2 regions of the Kitasatospora acidiphila genome follow, and region 2 is predicted to be linked to the other one. Evidence: riboswitches for the same ligand, from Rfam matches in the RefSeq annotation. Region 2 holds a riboswitch; the other holds the start of a gene.
What was found. A riboswitch is a leader RNA that binds a small molecule or an ion and turns the genes downstream of it on or off. The one in region 2 is predicted to bind glycine.

Region 1 (10,962 bases), 4.2 Mb from region 2:
GTGGCCCAACCCGGCGTAGCTGCCGCGCAGTTCGGGCGGCACCCCGGGGTGGCGGCGGGTGAAGCCGGCCACGTGCAGCTCGTAGATGACGGTCTCGGCCCACGGGGTCTTGGGGCGGTGGTCGTCCGCCCAGTCGTCATCGTCGTGCACCACCACCGAGCGGGCGGTGTACGGCGCCGAGTCGCGATTGTCGCGCACCGTGTCCGCGGCCTGCGGTTCGGGCCAGTCGCGCACCGAGCCGCAGCAGGCGGCGTGGCCGGTGAAGACCCCGTCGACGGCTCTGGCGTACGGATCGAGCAGCAGCTTGGCCGGGTTCCAGCGGGCGCCGGTCCACGGGTCCCAGCGGCCGTGCACCCGGTAGCCGTAGCGGGTGCCGGGGCCCACCCCGGGCAGGTAGCCGTGCCAGGTCTGGAAGGTCTGCTCGGGCAGCGGGTGCCGGGTCTCGGCGCCGTCCTCGTCGAACACGCAGAGCTCGACCGCTTCGGCGCCGGGCGCCCAGAGCGCGAAGTTGGTGCCGCCCCTGCCGTCGGTGCCGGGCCGGTAGCAGGCGCCGAGCGGTTGCCAGCTGCCCGGCCACGGGGCGGCGGGGGGCAGGTGCGCCGGCGCCGGGCGCGACGCCTCCTGAGGTGCCGTCATGAGCCGTGCCCTTCCGAGCCGAGGGTTCTGTTACCGGCAGATGTCCGCCGAGTGGAATCGTTCCCTCGTGTACCAGCGGGAATCCGGCTGACACGCAGCGGACTGGCCGCTTTCCGATCGGTGATCTTCGGCCCGCGGGCCGCCGCCCTCCTGCCGGGGATTCACTCATGCAGCGCAGTTATCCTGGCGCTCGCGCGCGCCCGGACGCTGAGGCGCGAACCCACGGACGTGAACGGGAGGGGCCACCTAGTGGACCCGGTGCAGGCGGCAGCCGCCGCGAGAGGAAGCAGCCAGGTCAGGGCCGGGTACCGGCGAACGGCCGCCGCGCTGCTGGCGGGCGGGGTGCTGGTGCTGGCCACCGCCTGCGGCCCGGACGACACCTCCAAGGCGGACGGCTCCGGCGGGCCGGCGGCGTCGGCGTCCCCGAAGCTCTCGGCGGCGGTGCTGAGCGTCAGCCCCAAGGACGGCACCGACGACGTGGCGCCCAGCGGCGCGGTCAAGGTCTCGGTGGCCGACGGCAAGCTGACCCAGGTCACGGTGGCCGACAAGGGCGGCAACAAGGTGGCGGGCGCGATCGCGGCGGACGGCTCCTCCTGGACGCCGTCCGGTCCGCTGGCGGTCGGCATGCTCTACAAGGTGAACGCCCAGGCGGTGGACGCGGCCGGCCTGCAGTCCGCGCTGGACAGCAGCTTCACCACGCTCACCCCCGCCAAGACCGTCGCGGTGAACGACAACGTCACCACCGGCACCACGTACGGCGTCGGGATGATCGTCTCGGTGAACTTCAGCAAGGCCGTCAGCCACAAGGACGACGTCCTCAAGGGCATCACCTTCGAGGCCTCGGACGGCACCCAGGTGAAGGGCCACTGGTTCAGTTCCCGCCGGCTGGACTTCCGGCCCGAGCAGTACTGGAAGTCCGGCACCAATGTGAAGATCCACTTCCGGCTGGCCGGCACCGAGGTGGCCACGGGCGTCTACGGCCCCAAGAACAGCGACGAGGCGTTCACGGTCGGCCGCTCGCAGATCTCCACCGTCGACGCCTCCAGTGACAAGATGACCGTCAGCCGGGACGGCCAGGTGGTGCAGACCATCCCGATCACCGCGGGCAACGACCAGAACCCGTCCTGGAACGGCACCATGACGATCGAGGAGAAGGACCGGGTCACCAGGATGAACTCGGCCACCGTCTCCAACGTGGTCGGCGCCGAGTACGACGTGCCGGACGTGCCGCACGCGATGCGGCTGACCGACTCCGGCACCTATGTGCACGGCAACTACTGGGGCAACGCCTTCGGCGTCTCCAACGCCAGCCACGGCTGCGTCGGCCTGCAGGACGGCAAGGGCGGCGACGACAACTCGGTGGCCGGCAAGTTCTACAACTCGTCGCTGATCGGCGACGTGGTGATCATCAAGAACTCCAAGGGCAGGACGGTGAGCGGCAGCAACGGCCTGAGCGGCTGGACGATGCCGTGGAGCAGCTGGTAGTCCGGCGCATGGCGCAACCCGCGGCCCGTGCCACCTCGTTCACATGTACGGGCCGCGGGGCATTCTGTCTGGTGTCACAGCCGAGGCCAGGGTTCGCGCGGGAACCGGGCGGCAGCGGGGCTGCGTGTAGAAGCCGGGGATCGAGTGATGGGGAGTAGTGGAATGCGTTCGATACGCGTGGGCGCGGCACTGGCGGTCGGCGGCACGCTGCTGCTGGCCACTGCTTGCGGCAGTAGCAGCCCCAAGGGCGGCGGCACCCCGGCACCCGTTCCGCCGGGCGGCGGCAAGGGCGGTGCGGCGAGCTCGCCGTCGCCGACCGCGTCCAGCGCGGTGCTGGACCTCGAGCCCAAGGACGGCACCCAGGACGCCGCGCCGACCGCCCTCAAGGTCGGGGTTGCCAATGGCAAGCTGACCCAGGTGACGGTGACCGACAAGAGCGGCGCCGCGGTCCAGGGCAGCATCTCCGCGGACGGCACCGACTGGGTGCCGGCCACCGCGCTCTCGGTCTCCGACACCTACCAGGTGAAGGCCTCGGCCACCGACGACAAGGGCGTCGCCACCACGGCGTCCAGCTCGTTCACCACGCTCACCCCGTCGAAGATCTCGCGCAGCCAGGACAACGTGGTCACCGGGTCCACCTACGGCGTCGGCATGATCGTCTCGGTCGACTTCGGCATGCCGATCAAGAACCAGAAGGCGGCCGAGGCCGGGATCACCTTCGAGGCCTCCGACGGCCAGCAGGTGAAGGGCCACTGGATGGGCAACCAGCGCCTGGACCTGCGCCCGCAGACCTTCTGGAAGCCCGGCACCACCGTCAAGGTCCACTTCCGGCTGAAGAACGTCGAGGTCTCGCCGGGCGTCTACGGCAACTCCGACCGCGACGAGTCGTTCACCATCGGCCGCTCCCAGGTCTCCACGGTGGACGCCGCCAAGCACACCATGACCGTGCAGACCGACGGCCAGCCCGACCAGAGCATCCCGATCAGTTCCGGCTCCGACGAGCACCCCACCTACAACGGCACCATGGTGATCGAGGCCAAGGAGGGCACCGCCCACATGACCTCCGCCTCGGTGCCCGGCCTCAAGCCCGGCGAGTACGACCTGCAGGTGCCGCACTCGGCGCGGCTGACCGACTCCGGCACCTACGTGCACGGCAACAACTGGTCCTCGCACGACACCTTCGGCTCGGAGAACGTCAGCCACGGCTGCATCGGCCTGGAGGACGACCCCGGCAACCAGGGCGGCCCGAACACCCCCGCCGCGAAGTTCTACGACTCCTCGCTGGTTGGAGATGTCGTGAAGGTCGTCAACTCCAAGGGCGCCCAGGTTGCCCCGGACAACGGCCTGAGCGGCTGGAACATGGACTGGAGCGCTTGGTAGGCCGCCCGGCTTGTTCCAGTCATATGCCAACTGAATAGTGATCCTTTGGTCATTGTCCGTACGCGGGCGGGTGCGAACCGCGATGATGGTGGGCATGGCGGGATGGGGCGAAGTCGATCAGTCATCACATCTCGGGCTCAGTCTGACGGCTGACGCCCCACCGGTACCCGAGCGGTCCTCGCTGGCCGCCCTGGAGCGGCTCTCCGCATGGGAGTTGGAGCGGGCCGTGCTGCCCCGGCTGCGCGACCCGGCGGGCGCCGAGGAGGTGCGGCTGCCGGCCCGGGGCGAGTCGGCGCCGCTGGCCCGGCGGCTGGTGCTCTCGGTGCTGCAGTCCTGGGGCCTGCACCAGCTGCTGGAGATCGGCGAGTTACTCACCGCCGAGCTGGTGGCCAATGCCGTGCGGCACACCGGCGGGCGGACCATCGGCCTGAAACTCCAGCGTCGGCCCGGCTGGCTGAAGGTGGAGGTCCGCGACTCCTCGCGGGCGCTGCCCTGCCTGATCGTCGCCGAGCCCAGCCTGACCGAGTACGGCCGCGGCCTCACCGTGGTGGACGCCCTGGCCGACCGCTGGGGCGCCGACCTGCTGCCGCGCGGCAAGGGCGTCTGGTTCGAACTCAAGGTCCGCGAACGGGCCTGAGAACGCGCCAGGGGCCCGCGCCGTCACCACGGCACGGGCCCCCGATGAGTGATCAGCACTCGATGACGTTGACCGCCAGGCCGCCGCGGCTGGTCTCCTTGTACTTGACCTTCATGTCGGCGCCGGTCTCCTTCATGGTCTTGATCGCCTTGTCGAGGGAGACGTGGTGCCGGCCGTCGCCGCGCAGTGCCATCCGGGCGGCGGTGACGGCCTTGACCGAGGCCATGCCGTTGCGCTCGATGCAGGGGATCTGGACCAGGCCGCCGACCGGGTCGCAGGTGAGGCCGAGGTTGTGCTCGATGCCGATCTCGGCGGCGTTCTCCACCTGCTCGGGGGAGCCGCCGAGCACCTCGGCCAGGCCGCCGGCCGCCATCGAGCAGGCCGAGCCGACCTCGCCCTGGCAGCCCACCTCGGCGCCGGAGATGGAGGCGTTCTCCTTGAAGAGCATGCCGATCGCACCGGCCGCCAGCAGGAACCGGACGATGCCCTCGTCATCGGCGCCCGGTACGAAGTTCTGGTAGTAGTGCAGGACGGCCGGGATGATGCCGGCCGCGCCGTTGGTGGGCGCGGTCACCACCCGCTGGCCGGAGGCGTTCTCCTCGTTGACCGCCATCGCGTAGAGGGTCACCCACTCCATCGCGTTGGCCGGGCCGATGCCCTCCGCGCGCAGCGCCCGGGCCCCGGCGGCGGCGCGGCGGCGCACCTTGAGGCCGCCCGGCAGGATGCCCTCGCGGGACATGCCGGCCGACACGCACTCCTTCATCACCGACCAGATCTCCAGCAGGCCGGCCCGGATCTCCTCCTCGGAGCGCCAGGCCTTCTCGTTCTCCAGCATCAGGCCGGAGATCGACAGGCCGGTCTCCCGGGTCAGCCGGAGCAGCTCCTCGCCGGTGCGGAACGGGTAGCGCAGCTGGGTGTCGTCCGGGACCACCCGGTCGGCGCCGATCGCGTCCTCGTCCACCACGAAGCCGCCGCCGACCGAGTAGTAGGTCTTGGTGAGCAGCTCGGCGCCGGCCGCGTCGTGGGCCACCAGGGTCATGCCGTTGGCGTGGTACGGCAGCGACTTGCGGCGGTGCAGCACCACCTGGAGGTCGGGGTCGAAGTCGATCAGGTGGACACCGAGCAGCGCGATCCGCTTGGTCTCCTTGATCCGCTCCACGTCGAGGTCGGCCTTGGCGACGTCCACGGTGCGCGGGGACTTGCCCTCCAGGCCGAGCAGCACCGCCTTGGGGGTGCCGTGGCCGTGGCCGGTGGCGCCGAGCGAACCGAACAGCTCGGCCTTGACCGAGGCGACCTGGTCCAGCAGGTCCTCGGAGCGCAGCCGGCGGGCGAACATCCGGGCGGCCCGCATCGGGCCGACGGTGTGCGAACTGGAGGGGCCGATACCGATGGAGAAGAGGTCGAAGACGCTGATGGCCACGGGGGACGTCCTTGTCTGGTCTCGTGGACCGGAAGGAAAGCGGGGGACTGCATGGTGCGGGGCACCGGCTCACGTTCCAGTGTGCGCGGTGCCCCGGGGGAACGGACCGGACCGACGGGAGTGACGTCGGCCACGGTGGGTGGTGCCTAGAGCTCCGGGTAGAGCGGGTACTTCTCGGCCAGCGCGGTCACCCGGGTGCGCAGCGCCGCGATCTTGGCCTCGTCGAAGCCAGGGAGCAGGGTCTCGGCGATGATGTCGGCGACCTCGGTGAAGTCCTCGGCCTGGAAGCCGCGGGTGGCCAGCGCCGGGGTGCCGATCCGCAGGCCGGAGGTGACCATCGGCGGGCGCGGGTCGTTCGGCACCGCGTTGCGGTTGACCGTGATGCCGACCTCGTGCAGGCGGTCCTCGGCGTCCTGGCCGTTGAGCTCGCTGTTGCGCAGGTCGACCAGGACCAGGTGGACGTCGGTGCCGCCGGAGAGCACCGAGACACCGGCCGCCGTGGCGTCGTCCTGGAGCAGGCGGGCGGCCAGGATCTTGGCGCCCTCCAGGGTGCGCTCCTGGCGCTCCTTGAACTCCTCGGAGGCCGCGACCTTGAAGGCCACCGCCTTGCCGGCGATCACGTGCTCCAGCGGGCCGCCCTGCTGGCCGGGGAAGACCGCGGAGTTGATCTTCTTGGCCAGCGCGGCCTTGGAGAGGATCACACCGCCGCGCGGGCCGCCCAGGGTCTTGTGGGTGGTGGTGGTGACCACGTCCGCGTAGGGCACCGGGGACGGGTGCAGGCCGGCCGCGACCAGGCCGGCGAAGTGCGCCATGTCGACCATCAGCAGGGCGCCGACCTCGTCGGCGATCCGGCGGAACTCGGCGAAGTCGAGCTGGCGCGGGTAGGCGGACCAGCCGGCGATGATCAGCTTGGGCTGGTGCTCCTTGGCGAGGCGCTCCACCTCCTCCATGTCGACCAGGCTGGTCTTCTCGTCCACGTGGTAGGCCACCACGTTGTAGAGCTTGCCGGAGAAGTTGATCTTCATGCCGTGGGTCAGGTGACCGCCGTGGGCCAGGTTGAGGCCCAGGATGGTGTCGCCCGGCTGGATCAGCGCGAACATCGCGGCGGCGTTGGCCTGCGCGCCGGAGTGCGGCTGGACGTTGGCGGCCTCGGCGCCGAACAGCGCCTTGATCCGGTCGATGGCGATCTGCTCGACCACGTCGACGTGCTCGCAGCCGCCGTAGTAGCGCTTGCCGGGGTAGCCCTCGGCGTACTTGTTGGTCAGCACCGACCCCTGGGCCTCCATGACCGCCACCGGGGCGAAGTTCTCGGAGGCGATCATTTCCAGGGTGGACTGCTGGCGGTGCAGCTCGGCGTCGACCGCGGCGGCGATCTCCGGGTCGAGAGCGTGGAGGGACTGGTTGAGAACCGTCATGGTGGCGTCTTCCCGTGGGGCTCTGGTGCTGAGGGGGTGTCGCGCGCAGCGCCTCGCTGGAAGGGTGGCGGTGGGCGACGGGTGGGACGGAGGGCGGCCGCCGCGCTGCGGCCGCCCTTTCAGATGAGTCAGCCCGCGGTGAACGCGGTGTACTCGTCGGCGCTCAGCAGGTCGTCGGTGTCGGTGACCTTGAGCTTGAACAGCCAGCCACCGGCGAAGGCGGCCGAGTTGACCAGGGCCGGCTCGTCTATGACGTCCTGGTTGACCGCGACGACCTCGCCGGTGGCCGGCGAGTACAGGTCGCTGACCGACTTGGTCGACTCGAGCTCGCCACAGGTCTCGCCGGCGGTCACGGTGTCGCCCACGGACGGCAGGTCCACGTAGACGATGTCGCCCAGCGCGCCGGCGGCGTGCTCGGTGATGCCCACGGTCGACACGCCGTCAGCGTCGGCCTCGGTCAGCCACTCGTGCTCCTTGCTGTACTGCAGGTTCTGCGGGTTGCTCATGAGCTCATTCTCCATTAGCGGGAAGCGGGTGTGCGGAAGCGGTCCGCTCAGTGGACCGCGGTCCGGCGGACGGTGTGGGGGACGGGATCAGCGGGCGCGCTTGTAGAACGGCAGCGCGACGACCTCGACCGGCTCGTGCTTGCCGCGCACGTCCACGGCGACGGCGGTGCCGGGAGCCGCGAAGGCGGCGTCCAGGTAGGCGATGGCGATCGGCTTGCCCAGCGTCGGGGAGGGCGAGCCGGAGGTGATCCGGCCGATCACGGTGCCCTCGGCGTCGACCACCGAGTACTCGGCGCGCGGCACCCGCTTGCCCTCGGAGACCAGGCCGACCAGCTTGCGCGGCGGGTTCACCTCGGCCTGGGCGGCGGCCGCCTCCAGGGCCTTGCGGCCGACGAAGTCGCCGCCGTTGGTGGTCTTGTCGAACCGGACCACGCGGCCGAGGCCGGCGTCGAACGGGGTCAGCGAGGTGTCCAGCTCGTGCCCGTAGAGCGGCATGCCGGCCTCCAGGCGCAGCGTGTCGCGGCAGGACAGGCCGGCCGGGACCAGGCCGTGCGGGGCGCCGGCCTCGGTGAGCGCGTGCCACAGGTGCTCGGCGTCGGCGGGGGCGCAGAAGATCTCGAAGCCGTCCTCGCCGGTGTAGCCGGTGCGGGCCAGCCACACCTGCTTCTCCGCGACGGTGGCGGGCAGCAGCGCGTAGTACTTCAGCCCCGGCAGGTCGGCGTCGGTGACCGAGGAGAGGATCGCGTTCGCCTCCGGGCCCTGGACGGCGAGCAGCGCGTAGGCGTCGCGGTCGTCGCGCACCACGGCGTCGAAGCCGGCCGCGCGCTCGGTCAGCGCGTCCAGCACCACCTGGGCGTTGGAGGCGTTGGCGACCACCATGTACTCGTTCTCGGCGGTGCGGTAGACGATCAGGTCGTCCAGGATGCCGCCGTCCTCGCGGCAGATCATGGTGTAGCGGGCGCGCAGCACGCCGAGCGCGGAGATGAAGCCGACCAGCGCGTGGTCCAGCAGCTCGCCGGCCTGCGGGCCCAAGACGGTGATCTCGCCCATGTGCGAGAGGTCGAAGAGGCCGGCCTTGGTGCGGACGGCGAGGTGCTCCTCGCGCTCGCTGCCGTAGCGCAGCGGCATGTCCCAGCCGGCGAAGTCGGTCATGGTCGCCCCGAGGGCGCGGTGCAGGGCGTCGAGCGCGGTCAGGCGCGGGGACATGGCGGGACTCCGGTCTGTAACAGGCAGATGGGCCCTTCTCGCCCGATGGTGGGCAAGGAGGGACGGTGGAGTCTCCCCGTCTGTCGTCACAACCTGAGAGCTTCACCGCGACCAGCATGGCGCGGCTTGCACCGTGGGTGGGCGCACGGCACGGCCGTGTTCCGCTTTCCAGATTCGCCTCGCCCACGCGGTATCGGGTGCCTGAGAGATTCCGGGGAGGACTTGCTCCTTCGGCGCCGGTCCGTGCCCTGCGGCACCTCCGGACTCTCCCGCGCGGGTTCGAACGGCCAGTATGAAGTTCTGTTTATCGCGCACATCATGGCATGCCCGTTCGCTCAGCGGGAGTGGGGGCGGTGCCGACGGCGGGACAGTGGCCAGTCGGCCGGCCGCCGCCTGGTGCGTAGTGGCCAGTGGGCCGGCCGCCGCCTAGTAGTCTGCTCCGGTGGAGACTCAGGGGTTTGCCGTGCCCGCGCCCGCGTGGGCCGAGCCGGGGCAGCCGCCGACCGGCGGAGGGTGGCCGGCGAACGAGCTGGAGCAGGTGCTCAGTGCGGCGATCGGGGACCCGGGCGCGACGCCCCGGGTGATCGAGGTGCTGGCGCGCAGTCACGTGTGGATCCCGCTGCCGGTCGGCGCAGATCCATCCGGTCAGGCACTCGACCTGCCGACCATCGAGCTGGCCGGCGCCCGTTATGTACCGGTCTTCTCCTCCGAGGAGCAGTTCGTCCGGCACGCGCCGGGAATGTCCTGCGCGGTCGCCCCGGCCTGGGAGTTCGCCCGCGGGCTGCCGCTCGGGCTCGGCATCGCCGTCAACCCCGACGCCCCCGTCGGCATCCCGGTGCCGCCCGAGGGCGTCGGCGAGCTGCGGCGCGGGCCGCGCGAGCAGCGCTGGGACGCGGTCGCCGGGTCGCCGGACGCGCCGGTCGGCGACGGCGCCCGGGTGGCGCTGCGCGAGCCGGAGCCGCACGAGGAGCCGGTGGCGTTCCTGACCGCCGTCTGCGCCGAGCTGGCCGCGCTGCCAGGAGTACTGACGGCCCGTCGGGCGCTGGCCTCGGTGGAGGGCGAGCCGACGGTGCTGTTCGTGGGCGTGCAGCTGGATCCGTCCCACCCCGCCGACCCGGCCGGGGCGAACGCGGCGCTGGGCCGGGCGCTGGGCGTGGCCCCGCTCCCCGGGGGAGTGCACATCGTGCTGCTGGACCTGGCGGCGGACCCGGTGGTGGACTGGATGCTGACCCAGGTGCGCCCGTTCTACCAGCGGGGTTGATCCGGCGATGGGCGAGTCGAGAGAAGGGCGCGTGCGGTGACGACGGGAGCGACGGGCGGATCAGGGCCGTGGAGCCCGGCCTCGGTCCCGGGTACCGACCCGGGCACCCTGGAGCGGGCCCTCAAAGAGGTCGCCCCGGACCGGTTCGAGGCCTATGAGCAGCTGCTGCGCGAGCTGTCGGCGGGCCGGGTGTGGATGCTGCTGTGGCACGGCAGCCCGGGCAGCCCGGACGCCCAGTACGGGAACATGGACATCGGCGGCCACGGCTACGCGCCGGCCGTCACCTCGCCCGAGCAGCTGACCGCCAGCGGTTGGAGCCGGGCGCACGAGGTGATCAGCGGCAAGGAGATCGCCGCCACCCTCTACCGGACCCGCTGGGGCCTGTGGCTCAACCCGCACACGCCCGGCGGCGGGGTCGGGGTGCCGTGGGCCGATCTGCGCCGGATCGCGGCCGGGCTGGACCGGTTGCCCGCCGGGCCGCTGCGGCTGAGTGAGCCCCAGGTGCCGGGCACCGAGGCGTTCTTCGGGCTGCTGCAGCACCAGGCGCCCTCCGTGCGTCCGGTGCGGGCGCTGCGCCGGGCCTGGGTGCGGCCGGTGCTGGGGGAGCCCTACCTGGCGATCGGGCTGGAGCTGTACGACAACTCGCCGCCGGCCGTGGAGGCGGTGCGGGCGCTGATGCAGCGGGCCATCTCGCAGGCCCCGCAGGGGTTGGCGGTCTCCACGGTGGCGCTGAGCGACGACTACGACCCGGTGGCGCTCTGGATGCGGGCCAACGCCCGGCCGTTCTACCACCGCGAGGCGACCCCGCCGCCGGCCGTGCCGCCGTATCCGATGCCGACCGGCTACGGCTATCCGACGCCGAGCCCGTGGCCGCAGCAGCCCTGGCCCGGCCGCTGAGCGGACACCCCTGTTCGCATAGCGAACGCTCATGTGGGACTTGAGCGGAATCTGAGTATCCGGTGCCCGGGTCGTCGATAACGGCCCGGGTAGAGCCATGTCGTCCTCCACGCTTTCTG
Region 2 (10,962 bases):
CGCGAGTAGCCGTGCTTCCAGTCGCCGGCCAGGTTGGCGGCGGTGTGCGGAGCGTTGCGCAGCGGGTTGTCGTCCGCGGCCCACTCACCGGAGCCGACCTTGTCGATCTCCGCGCGGATCTCGATCATCGCCTCGCAGAAGCGGTCGATCTCGTGCAGGTCCTCCGACTCGGTGGGCTCGATCATCAGCGTGCCGGCCACCGGGAAGGACATGGTCGGGGCGTGGAAGCCGTAGTCGATCAGGCGCTTGGCGATGTCGTCCACGGTCACCCCCGTCTCCTTGGTGAGCGGGCGCAGGTCGATGATGCACTCGTGCGCCACCAGGCCGCCCGGGCCGGTGTAGAGCACCGGGAAGTGCGGGGCCAGCCGCTTGGCGATGTAGTTGGCGTTCAGCACGGCCACCTGGGTGGCGCGCTTGAGGCCCTCGCCGCCCATCAGCCGGACGTACGCCCAGGAGATCGGCAGGATCGCCGCCGAGCCCCAGGGCGCGGCCGAGATCGGGCCGACACCGGTGGCCGGGCCGGCCTCCGACTGCAGCGGGTGGTTGGGCAGGTACGGCGCCAGGTGGGCGCGCACCGCGACCGGGCCGACGCCCGGGCCGCCACCGCCGTGCGGGATGCAGAAGGTCTTGTGCAGGTTCAGGTGCGACACGTCGGCGCCGAACTTGCCCGGCTTGGCCAGGCCGACCAGCGCGTTGAGGTTGGCGCCGTCGACGTAGACCTGGCCGCCGGCCTCGTGCACCAGGCCGCAGATCTCGGTGATCTGGGTCTCGTACACGCCGTGGGTGGACGGGTAGGTGACCATCAGCACGGCGAGCTGGTCGCGGTGCTGGGTGATCTTGGCCTTGAGGTCCTCGACGTCCACGTCACCGTCGGCCATGGTCTTCACCACGACGACGCGCATGCCGGCCATCACCGCGGAGGCGGCGTTGGTGCCGTGCGCCGAGGACGGGATCAGGCAGACGTCGCGCTGGGTGTCGCCGTTGGCCAGGTGGTAGGCGCGCACCGCGAGCAGACCGGCGAACTCGCCCTGCGAGCCGGCGTTCGGCTGGATCGAGACGGCGTCGTAGCCGGTGACCTCGACCAGCTGCTGCTCCAGCTCGCGGATCAGGGTCAGGTAGCCCTGGGCCTGGTCGATCGGCGCGAACGGGTGCAGCTGGCCGAACTCCGGCCAGGTGACCGCCTCCATCTCGGTGGTGGCGTTGAGCTTCATGGTGCACGAGCCCAGCGGGATCATGCCGCGGTCCAGCGCGTAGTCCCGGTCCGAGAGGCGGCGCAGGTAGCGCAGCATCGCGGTCTCCGAGCGGTGGCTGTGGAAGACCGGGTGGGTCAGGTACTCGTCGGAGCGCAGCAGCCCGGCCGGCAGCGTGTCGGCGGCCTCGGCCACCTCGGCGCCGACCACCCCGAAGGCGGCCCAGACGATCTCCAGGTGCTCGCGGGTGGTGGTCTCGTCGCAGGAGATCGAGACGGTGTCCGCGTCGGCCTGGTGGAGGTTGACGCCCTCGGCGCGGGCGGCGGCGACCACCTCGACGGCCCGGCCCGGCACCTTGGCGGTGACGGTGTCGAAGAACGCGCCGTGGGCGAGCTCGACGCCGCCGGCCCGCAGGCCCTCGGCCAGCGCGGCGGCGTAGCGGTGGGTGCGGCGGGCGATGTCGGCCAGGCCGTCCGGACCGTGGTAGACCGCGTACATCGAGGCCATCACGGCGAGCAGCACCTGGGCGGTGCAGATGTTGCTGGTGGCCTTCTCGCGGCGGATGTGCTGCTCGCGGGTCTGCAGCGCCAGCCGGTAGGCGCGGTGGCCGTCGGCGTCCACCGAGACGCCGACCAGGCGGCCGGGCAGCGAGCGCGCGTACTCGGCGCGGACCGAGAGGTAGCCGGCGTGCGGGCCGCCGAAGCCCATCGGCACACCGAAGCGCTGCGAGGTGCCGCAGGCTATGTCCGCACCCAGCTCGCCGGGCGACTTGAGCAGGGTCAGCGCCAGCAGGTCGGCGGCGACGGCGACGATCGCGCCGAGGCCGTGCGCCTGCTCGATCACCGGGGTGAGGTCGCGCACCGCGCCGGAGGCACCCGGGTACTGGAGCAGCACGCCGAAGACGCCGCGCTCGGCGATCTCGGCCGGGATGCCGGCGGACAGGTCGGCGACGACCACCTCGACACCGGTCGGCACCGCGCGGGTCCGGATCACCGCGAGGGTCTGCGGCAGGGTGTCCACGTCGACCAGGAAGACGCCGCCCTTGACCTTGGTGACGCGGCGGGCCAGCGCCATCGCCTCGGCCGCCGCGGTGCCCTCGTCGAGCAGCGAGGAGCCGGAGGTGGGCAGACCGGTCAGGTCGGAGACCAGGGTCTGGAAGTTGAGCAGCGCCTCCAGGCGGCCCTGCGAGATCTCGGGCTGGTACGGGGTGTAGGCGGTGTACCAGGCCGGGTTCTCCATGACGTTGCGCAGGATCACCGGCGGGGTGAAGGTGCCGTAGTACCCGAGCCCGATCATCGAGGTGAGCACCTGGTTGTGCCCGGCCAGCTCACGCAGCTCGGCCAGCACCTGGGCCTCGGTGCGGCCGGCGGGCAGGTCGAGCGCGGTGATGCTGCGGATCGCCTCGGGGACGGCCGCGGTGGAGAGTTCGGCCAGCGAGCCGAAGCCCACCTGGGCGAGCATCTTCTCCTGGGCGGCGGCGTCAGGGCCGATGTGGCGCGACTGGAACGGGCTGGCCGCCTCAAGGTCGGCGAGCGTCGCGTTCTGGGAGCGACCGGCGGTCGGCTGGTCAGTCATGGTGGTCGAGGCCTCCTGGTCACGGACCGGCGGGGGCACGCAGCCACGACCCTCGCCGCCTGGGGGAACGGTGCGGCCGTGGCGGACGAGCCCGACAGGCCTCCCCCTCTGTCATCGGGACCTGAGAGCTTCGCCCGCACGGGGCTTACGCCCCGTCGGCTTGCACCGTCGGTGAGGGTGGTCGCCTCCGGTTCCCTCACCGGCGGCCCTGCCCTGCTTTCCAGAGTGACCTATTCCACACGGTACGGATGCCTGAGAGATTCCGGGGAGGGTTTGCTCCTTCGGCGCTCCGGACTATTCGAAATCGCTGGGAAATCGAAGGCCGGAGACTCTCCCGTGCGGGTTCGGCGGTCGTGTTCAGGGTACCAGCGGCGGTCATTGCCAACACCGCTCAGGTGATCGATCGCACTCCCCCACCTGGGCGATCACCGGCTCGGACGGCCGCATCCGGCTGGCCGCTGTTCCCTTTGTGGCATTTGGTGTGAATCGACAGCGGTACCACCAGGAGAGGAACAGCGTGCAGACCGATATCGATCCCCGAGACCTGATCGGGCACAAGGCCGTGGACCGCAACGGCGACAAGATCGGCACCGTGGACGAGGTCTACCTCGACGACGCGACCGGCGAGCCCGAGTGGGCGGCCGTGCGCACCGGGATCTTCGGCCGGGACGCCTTCGTGCCCCTGACCACGAGCGAGTTCTCCGGCCAGGAGCTGCGGGTGCCCTATGACAAGTCGCTGATCAAGGAGTCGCCGGACTTCGGCGTCGGCCAGCACCTCTCCCCGGCCCAGGAGCTGCAGCTCTACCGCTACTACGGGCTGGACGCCCCCACCGGTGACCGCACCGCCGCACCCGCTCCGCCCGCCCAGGGCACCGCCCGCGGCCGGGCGGACGACATGGACTTCGGTGTGACCGCACCCGCGGCCCCCGCCACCGGCCGCCCGATGGCCACCGCACCCACCGCACCCACCGCACCCACCGCCCGGTCGGCCGTCGGCCGGGAGGGGCCGGTCGAGCCGACCATCGGCCTGGACAAGCCGGTGGAGCCGGCCCCCGGCCCGGTCGAGCCGACCCCGGAGCAGGCGCGCACCGCTGGCAGCGCGGCCACCACCCACCCGCCCCGCCCGATCGAGCTGACCCTGCGCGAGGAGCGCCTGGAGATCACCAACGAGTGGCACGTGCTCGGCACCGCCCGGATGCGCAAGTACGTGGTGACCGAGCCGGTGGAGCGCCGGGTGCAGGTGACCAGGGAGCGGGTCCGGGTGGAGCGGGTACCGGTGAGCAGCGCCGAGCAGTCCGCGCTGTCGGCGCAGGACATCGCCGAGGCCGTCGAGGAGGTGACGCTCCGCGAGGAGCGCCCGGTGGTGCGCAAGTACCTGGCACCGATGGAGCGGGTGCGGCTGGTGGTGGAGCGGGTCACCGAGGAGCAGGTGATCAAGGACGAGCTGCGCCGGGAGCGGGTGGAGATCCACGACAGCACCGGCTCGGCGGCGCCGGTCGACACCCATCACTGAGCCCAGCCGGGCTGCCGCGGCCCCGACCCGAGTGCGGGCCGGGGCCGCGGCATGCCGCACCAGGGAAGCTTCAGCGGTAGATATTTGACAAACTGAAGCACTTCTCGGATCGTTACTTCAGTCGATTAACTGTCGCGTGTCTGAAGCAGTCCTCTGGCTGCCCCGGCACCCGAGTGAAGGAGCCATCCGTGAGTGAGGCCGCCCAGCCCGCCGCCACGGCCGTGAAACCGAGCAGTGCCCGGGTGCTGCCCGCTCTGGTGCTGGCGATGCTGGCCTACAGCGTGATCCAGACGGCCGTGGTGCCGATCCTGCCGTCGCTGGCCAAGGAGCTGAACGTCTCCGGCTCCAACATCACCTGGCTGATGACGGCCAACCTGCTCTCCGCCGCCGTGCTCACCCCGCTGCTCGGCCGCTTCGGCGACCTGCGCGGCCGCAAGCCGATGCTGCTGATCTCGCTGGCCGGCCTGGTGCTCGGCTCCGGCCTGGCGGTGGCCACCCACTCCTTCTCGATGCTGGTGGTCGCCCGCGTGCTGCAGGGCGCCGGCGGTGGCGTGCTGCCGCTGGCGATCAGCATCGTCCGTGACGAGCTGCCGCGCGAGAAGGTCACCGGCGGTGTCGCCGCGATCAGCGCCTCGATGGGTGTCGGCTCCGGCCTCGGCCTGGTCGCCACCGGTCTGCTGCTGGAGCACTGGGACTACAAGTCGATCTTCTGGATGGGCCTGATCGCCGGTCTGATCGCGGTGCTGCTGGTGATGGTGCGGGTGCCCAAGGACCCGGTGGTCGACCGCGCCGGCGGCGCCGACCCGCTGGGCGCGCTCACCCTGGCCGGCTGGCTCTCCGCGCTGCTGATCGCGGTCAGCCGCGGCAACGAGTGGGGCTGGACCTCCACCAAGACCCTGGGCCTGTTCGCCGTCGCCGCCGTGGTCGCGCTGATCTGGGGCATCGTCGAGGTCAAGGTCGCGCACCCGCTGGTGGACATGAAGATGATGGCCCGTCCGGCCGTCGCCTTCACCAACGTGGCCGGCCTGCTGATCGGCTTCGGGATGTACGGCTCGTTCCTGGTGATCAGCAACTTCACCCAGACCCCGGCCAAGCTGGCGCACTACGGCTTCACCGCCACCGTGCTGCACGCGGGTGTGCTGCTGCTGCCCTCCGCGCTCGGCTCGATGGTGGCAGCCCCGGTCGGAGCCATGCTGATCGCCCGCCGCGGTCCGCGCCTGCCGCTGGTGCTCGGCGGCGTCTTCGGTGCCGTCTCGATGGCCTACCTGGCGCTGCGCCACGGCACCGAGGGTGACATCTACTTCGCCGCCGGCCTCTTCGGTCTCGGCGTCGGCATGGCGTACGCGGCGATGCCCGCCTACATCAACGGTGCCGTGCCGGCCGAGCAGAGCGGCATCGCCAACGGCATGAACGCGGTGCTGCGCACCGTCGGTGGTGCCATCGGCACCGCGGTGATGGGCGCCATCCTGACCGGGGACTCCATCAAGTTCCCGCCGCAGATCGCCAAGATGATCCCGATGCAGATCCCGACCCTGGACGCCTACAAGCACGCCTTCTGGGTCGCCGCCGCGCTCTGCCTGATCGCCGCCGTGGTGCCGTTCGCGATCCGCACCGCCCGGCCGAGCCAGCCGGTGGCCGACGCTCCGGTTGCTCCGGCCAAGCAGCCCACCAAGACCGGCGCCTGACGAGGTTGCCGTAGCCGGGGCCGCCCAGGGATCGGCCGCCCCGGCACCCGTGAGCCCCCATCCGGCATCCCGGATGGGGGCTCACGGCTGTTCGGACGGTCCGCGCGGGCGCAGCGGCAGCGGCTCGGCGGGAGTCAGCGCCGGATCCTCGATCCGGAAGGTGCGGACCCGACCTGGCGGTGAGTCGGGAGTCTCGAAGCGCACCGTCACCCGGCCCACCCCGCTGCCCTGCACCCAGCCGCGCCCGTGCTCCGCGTGCACCACGTCCTGCCCCGGCAGCCAGACCTGCTCGCGGAACGGCTGCACGGCCGCGGCCGTCGGCGGGGCCTCGGCGTCGGACTCGTCCGACTCGTCACCGCCCTCCCCCTCCTGTTCGGCGAGCTCGGCGGCGGCCTGGGCGAACAGGTCCTCCTGGGTGTACTCGGCGAGCTGGGAGACGCCCACCCCGAGCAGCCGGATGCCGCCGGCCAGGCTCACCTGCTCGGCCAGCCGGCGGGCGGTGTCCGCGATCACCCGGGCGTCGTCGGTCGGCCCGGGCAGCGTCTCGGACCGGGTCAGGGTGGAGAAGTCGAACCGCCGCACCTTGATCACCACGGTGCGCCCGGACCGCCCGGCCGCCTTCAGCCGGCGCACGCAGCGGGCCGCCAGCCGGTCCAGCTCGAAGAGCACCTGGTCGCGCTCCATCAGGTCGACCTCGTAAGTGTCCTCCACCGAAACCGACTTGGCGTCCCGGTCCGGCACCACCGCGCGGCCGTCCAGCCCCCGGGCCATCAGCGCGACGCCACTTCCGTGCGCCCGGCCGAGCAGCCGGACCAGCTCCTCCTCCGACTGGTCGGCCACCTCGGCAACGGTCAGCAGCCCGGCCCGGCGCAGCGCCTGCTCGGTCGCCGGGCCAACTCCCGGCAGCGCCCGCACCGACAACGGCCCGAGCACCGCGCGTTCCTGACCCGGCGTCACCAGCACCAGCCCGTTGGGCTTGGCCTGCTCGGAGCCGATCTTGGCCATCAGCTTGGAGGAGGCCGCGCCGACCGAGGCGGTCAGCCCGGTGGCCCGCTCGATGTCGGCCCGCAGGTCCTCGGCGATCGCCCGGATCAGCTCGACACCCTCGGCCAGGGTCGCCTCGGCCAGCACCGGACCGTACGGCCCGGCCGCCAGGTCGACATAGGCCTCGTCCACGCTCAGCTGCTCGACCAGCGGCGACAGCTCCCGCAGCATCGCCATCACCAGCTCGCTGATCTCCCGGTAGGCGACGAACCGGGGCCAGAGGTAGGCGGCGTTGGGGCAGAGCCGGCGGGCCACCGCCGTGGCCATCGCCGACCGGACCCCGAAGACCCGCGCCTCATAGGAGCAGGTGGAGACCACGCCGCGCTGGCCGAGCCCGCCGACGATCACCGGCTTGCCGCGCAGGCTCGGCTTGGCCGCCTGCTCCACCGAGGCGAAGAAGGCGTCCATGTCGAGGTGCAGGATGCTCGGCAGGGGGCGCACACCATTGATGATCGCGCACGGGTACGACAACCGGGCTCAGCGGCGGCCCGAGGAATCCGCCAGGGCTCGGGTCACACCGGGGTCGGACGGCCCGAGCAGCGCCGGGTCGGGCGTGAAGACCGCGCTGAACAGCGCCTTCCCGGCTCCCGGCAGCTCCCGCACCGACCCGGCGTACCAGGTCAGGTCGTGCGGCTCCGGCGCCCCGACCGCATAGGAGTCGATCCCGGCCGCCCGGCAGAGCGCCAGCGCCCGGCGCACGTGGTAGTCCGTGCTGACCAGGACCGCGTGGTCCACCCCGAAGATCCGCCGCGCCCGGGTGCAGGAGTCCCAGGTGTTGAAGCCGGCGTAGTCGCGCACCACCTTGACGGCCGGCACCCCGTGGTCCACCAGGTACTGGTACATCGCGCCCGGCTCGTTGTAGTCGGGGTGGCTGTTGTCGCCGGTCACCAGGATCGCCTGCACCTTGTGCGCGCGGTACAGGTCCAGGGCGGCGTCCAGCCGGGCCGCGAGATAGGGCGAGGGCTCCTCGCCGACCACCTGGGCGCCGAAAACCACGGCCACCGGCTCGGCCGGCACGTCGGCGACGGTGCGGATCCGCGAGCTCTGGGTGAGGAACTCCCAGCCGCTGGGCACCAGCGCCAGCAGGCAGGCGAGCACCATCACCTGGAACGCCCGCCGCTGCCGTCGCCGCCCGCGCAGCACCCCGGATACCCGCATGATCCCCCTTCGGCCGGACCGCCGTGATCCGTCGTCAGGAGCGGACGACCGCCGACGTCCGAGTGGTTCCCGCGGGCCGCGGAAGTGAGCGGCCGTCAGACCGCGCGGTTGCGGCGGCGGGCCAGCTCGTCGCCCGGGTCCTGCCCGAGCAGGGTCTCACCGGTGTCGGTGCGCTCGGCGTGCAACCGCCCGAGGGTCACCTCCAGCTCCTGCCAGACCGCGCCGACCGCGATCCCGAAGACGCCCTGGCCGCCCTTCAGCAGATCGACCACCTGCTGCGGGGAGGTGCACTCGTAGACCGTGGCGCCGTCGCACATCAGGGTCAGCCCCGCCAGCTCGCCGAGCTCGGTGGACTGCAGGTGGCTCACGGCCACCCGGATGTTCTGCAGCGAGACGCCGGCGTCCAGCAGCCGCTTGACGATCTTCAGCACCAGGACGTCGCGGAAGCTGTAGAGCCGCTGCGCGCCGGCCGGATAGGCGGTGCGGACACTCGGCTCCAGCAGGCCGGTGCGGGCCCAGTAGTCCAGCTGGCGGTAGGTGATGCCGGCAGCCGCGCAGGCGGTCGGGCCGCGGTAGCCGAGCAGGTCGGAGGAGGGGCCGATCCGCTCGATCGCGGGCTGCCCGGCCTGGACCGCCGGAAAGCGGCCGACCCGGGGCAGCTCGGCCACCGTCTCGGCGGCCTGCGTGGGGAACGGCCTGCCGCCCAGGCCCCGGCGCTCCCGGGGCAGATGGAGGGCGCACGGGCCCGTCACGGCCGCCTCATCGCCGCTGCTGCTCATGCCAACCTCCGTCCATCGGTGCTCCGGTGCCGGGATCGGGGCACGCCCCGGCTGCCATCCATGACGGTAGGCAGTGGTCCGAGACGCGTCAACGATCGCCACGCCGGACCGGCGAAGCGTCATCACTCACACGAGTGGTTTCGCGTGCCCCTAGTGTGGGTAGGACCGAACACTTTGGCAAAACAGCTGATCGACTGCGGATCGAACACGACCGGGGTGTGGGCGAAACGACCGATCGGGAGCCCGGGGCCGGACTGGGCCGGACTACTGGGCGTTGCCGCCGAAGTCCTCCGGCGAGACCTGGTCGAGGAACTCGCGGAACTTCTCGACCTCGTCCTCCTGCTCGTCCGGAATCGCGATCCCCGCCTCCGCGAGCACCGCCTCCGCGCCGTAGATCGGCGTGCCGGTGCGCAGCGCCAGGGCTATCGCGTCCGACGGACGGGCACTCACCTCGACCCCGCCGGCGAAGACCAGCTCCGCGTAGAAGACGCCCTCGCGCAGGTCGGTGATCCGCACCTGGGTGAGCTGCTGGCCGAGCGCATCCAACACGTCCTTGAAGAGGTCGTGCGTCAGCGGGCGCACCGGAGTCATGCCCTGCTGGGCGAAGGCGATCGCGGTCGCCTCGCCGGGGCCGATCCAGATCGGCAAGTACCGATCGCCCCCCACTTCGCGCAGCAGGACGATCGGCTGGTTGGAGGGCATCTCCACCCGGACACCCACGACGTCGAGCTCATTCACAAGGCAACCCTATGACCCTGGGGCGAGATAGGAAAGCGCGGCCGGGTCCGGCCGGGGCACTACTGCCCCCTGCCACGGAGTCCGGCCTGCACCATGGTGGCGTGCAGCCGCACCGCCAGGGTGGCCAGCTCGCGGGCGGTGGCCTCGGCGTGTGCCCTGGTCTGCGGGTTGCGGTGGCGGCGCAGCGGGGCCACCACCTGGTCCACCAAGGCGATCTCCCGCTCGGCGGCGGCCTTCACCTGGCGCAGGTGGCGCGGCTCCAGGCCGAACCGGCCGAGCTCGGCGACCAGCCGGGCGATCTGCAGGGTGTCGGCGTCGTAGCCGCCGTCCGGGCCGGCCGCCACCAGGCCGTAGGACTCCCATTCGGCGAGGTCCCGCTCCTCGGCTCCGGCCGCGGCCAGCAACTCGGCCCGGCCCAGCCGGACGCCACCGGCGGGCGCCTCAAGCTCCCGGTCGGCCTCCTCGCGGGGGCCGGGGCGGGCGTCGGCGCCGGGCAGCGCGGGCGGGGCCTCGCCGCGTTCGATCGCGTCCAGGTGCTCGCGGATCACCCGCAGTGGCAGGTAGTGGTCGCGCTGCATCCGCAGCACATAGGCCAGCCGCTCCACGTCGGCCGGCCCGAACTTGCGGTAACCGGACGGGGTGCGCTGCGGCTCGACCAGTCCCTCCGCCTCCAGGAAACGGATCTTGGAGATGGTGACCTCGGGGAAGTCCTCGCGCAGGCAGGCGAGCACCGCACCGATGCTGAGCAGCTCCGCTCCGCGCCGCTCACCGCCGTGCGGCTGCACGGCCCCGGGGCGGCGGGGGGATGTCACGGTCTGATTCGAGGTCATTCGCGCTCTCCTGCCGACGTCGTGTGCGACCCCCGCCTGCCCGTGCCCGTCCGTGCCCGAAAAGAATGCCCCGCCGATGGCACCGGGCCGGCCGTGCGGCCGACCCGGTGGCGGTGGATCAGTAGTGCTGCGGTCCGGCGAAGAACACCAGCCGGTACTTGCCGATCTGCACCTCATCACCGTTGTTCAGCGCGACCTCGTCGATCGCCTCCCGGTTGACGTACGTCCCGTTCAGGCTGCCCACGTCGGCGACCGAGAAGCCGCCGCCGGGCTGCCGGCGGAACTCGACGTGCCGGCGCGAGACCGTGACGTCGTCCAGGAAGATGTCACCCTGCGGGTGACGGCCGGCCGTGGTGACATCGGCGTCCAGCAGGAACCGGCTGCCGGAGTTCGGCCCGCGCAGCACGATCAGCAGCGCCGAGCCCGGGGGCAGCGCGTCGATCGCGGCCA

Region 1: linked by a shared signal. The riboswitch ahead of gcvT (glycine cleavage system aminomethyltransferase GcvT) and the one ahead of gcvP (aminomethyl-transferring glycine dehydrogenase) in region 2 are both predicted to bind glycine.

Annotation. Positions count from the first base shown of each region.
Region 1 is NZ_VIGB01000003.1:3,299,953-3,310,914, reverse strand. It holds gene glgX (glycogen debranching protein GlgX) at 1-636, opposite strand, end outside; gene E6W39_RS15580 (L,D-transpeptidase family protein) at 886-2,121, shown strand; gene E6W39_RS15575 (L,D-transpeptidase) at 2,284-3,501, shown strand; gene E6W39_RS15570 (ATP-binding protein) at 3,584-4,138, shown strand; gene E6W39_RS15565 (L-serine ammonia-lyase) at 4,191-5,558, opposite strand; gene glyA (serine hydroxymethyltransferase) at 5,705-6,973, opposite strand; gene gcvH (glycine cleavage system protein GcvH) at 7,102-7,479, opposite strand; gene gcvT (glycine cleavage system aminomethyltransferase GcvT) at 7,567-8,685, opposite strand; glycine riboswitch at 8,864-8,967, opposite strand; gene E6W39_RS15545 (enhanced serine sensitivity protein SseB) at 9,149-9,946, shown strand; gene E6W39_RS15540 (enhanced serine sensitivity protein SseB C-terminal domain-containing protein) at 9,983-10,843, shown strand.
Region 2 is NZ_VIGB01000003.1:7,539,102-7,550,063, reverse strand. It holds gene gcvP (aminomethyl-transferring glycine dehydrogenase) at 1-2,765, opposite strand, end outside; glycine riboswitch at 2,867-2,994, opposite strand; glycine riboswitch at 2,996-3,112, opposite strand; gene E6W39_RS35580 (PRC and DUF2382 domain-containing protein) at 3,283-4,278, shown strand; gene E6W39_RS35575 (MFS transporter) at 4,467-5,963, shown strand; gene E6W39_RS35570 (DNA polymerase IV) at 6,045-7,448, opposite strand; gene E6W39_RS35565 (SanA/YdcF family protein) at 7,485-8,165, opposite strand; gene E6W39_RS35560 (MerR family transcriptional regulator) at 8,261-8,944, opposite strand; gene E6W39_RS35555 (bifunctional nuclease family protein) at 9,209-9,682, opposite strand; gene ftsR (transcriptional regulator FtsR) at 9,742-10,512, opposite strand; gene E6W39_RS35545 (FHA domain-containing protein) at 10,631-10,962, opposite strand, start outside.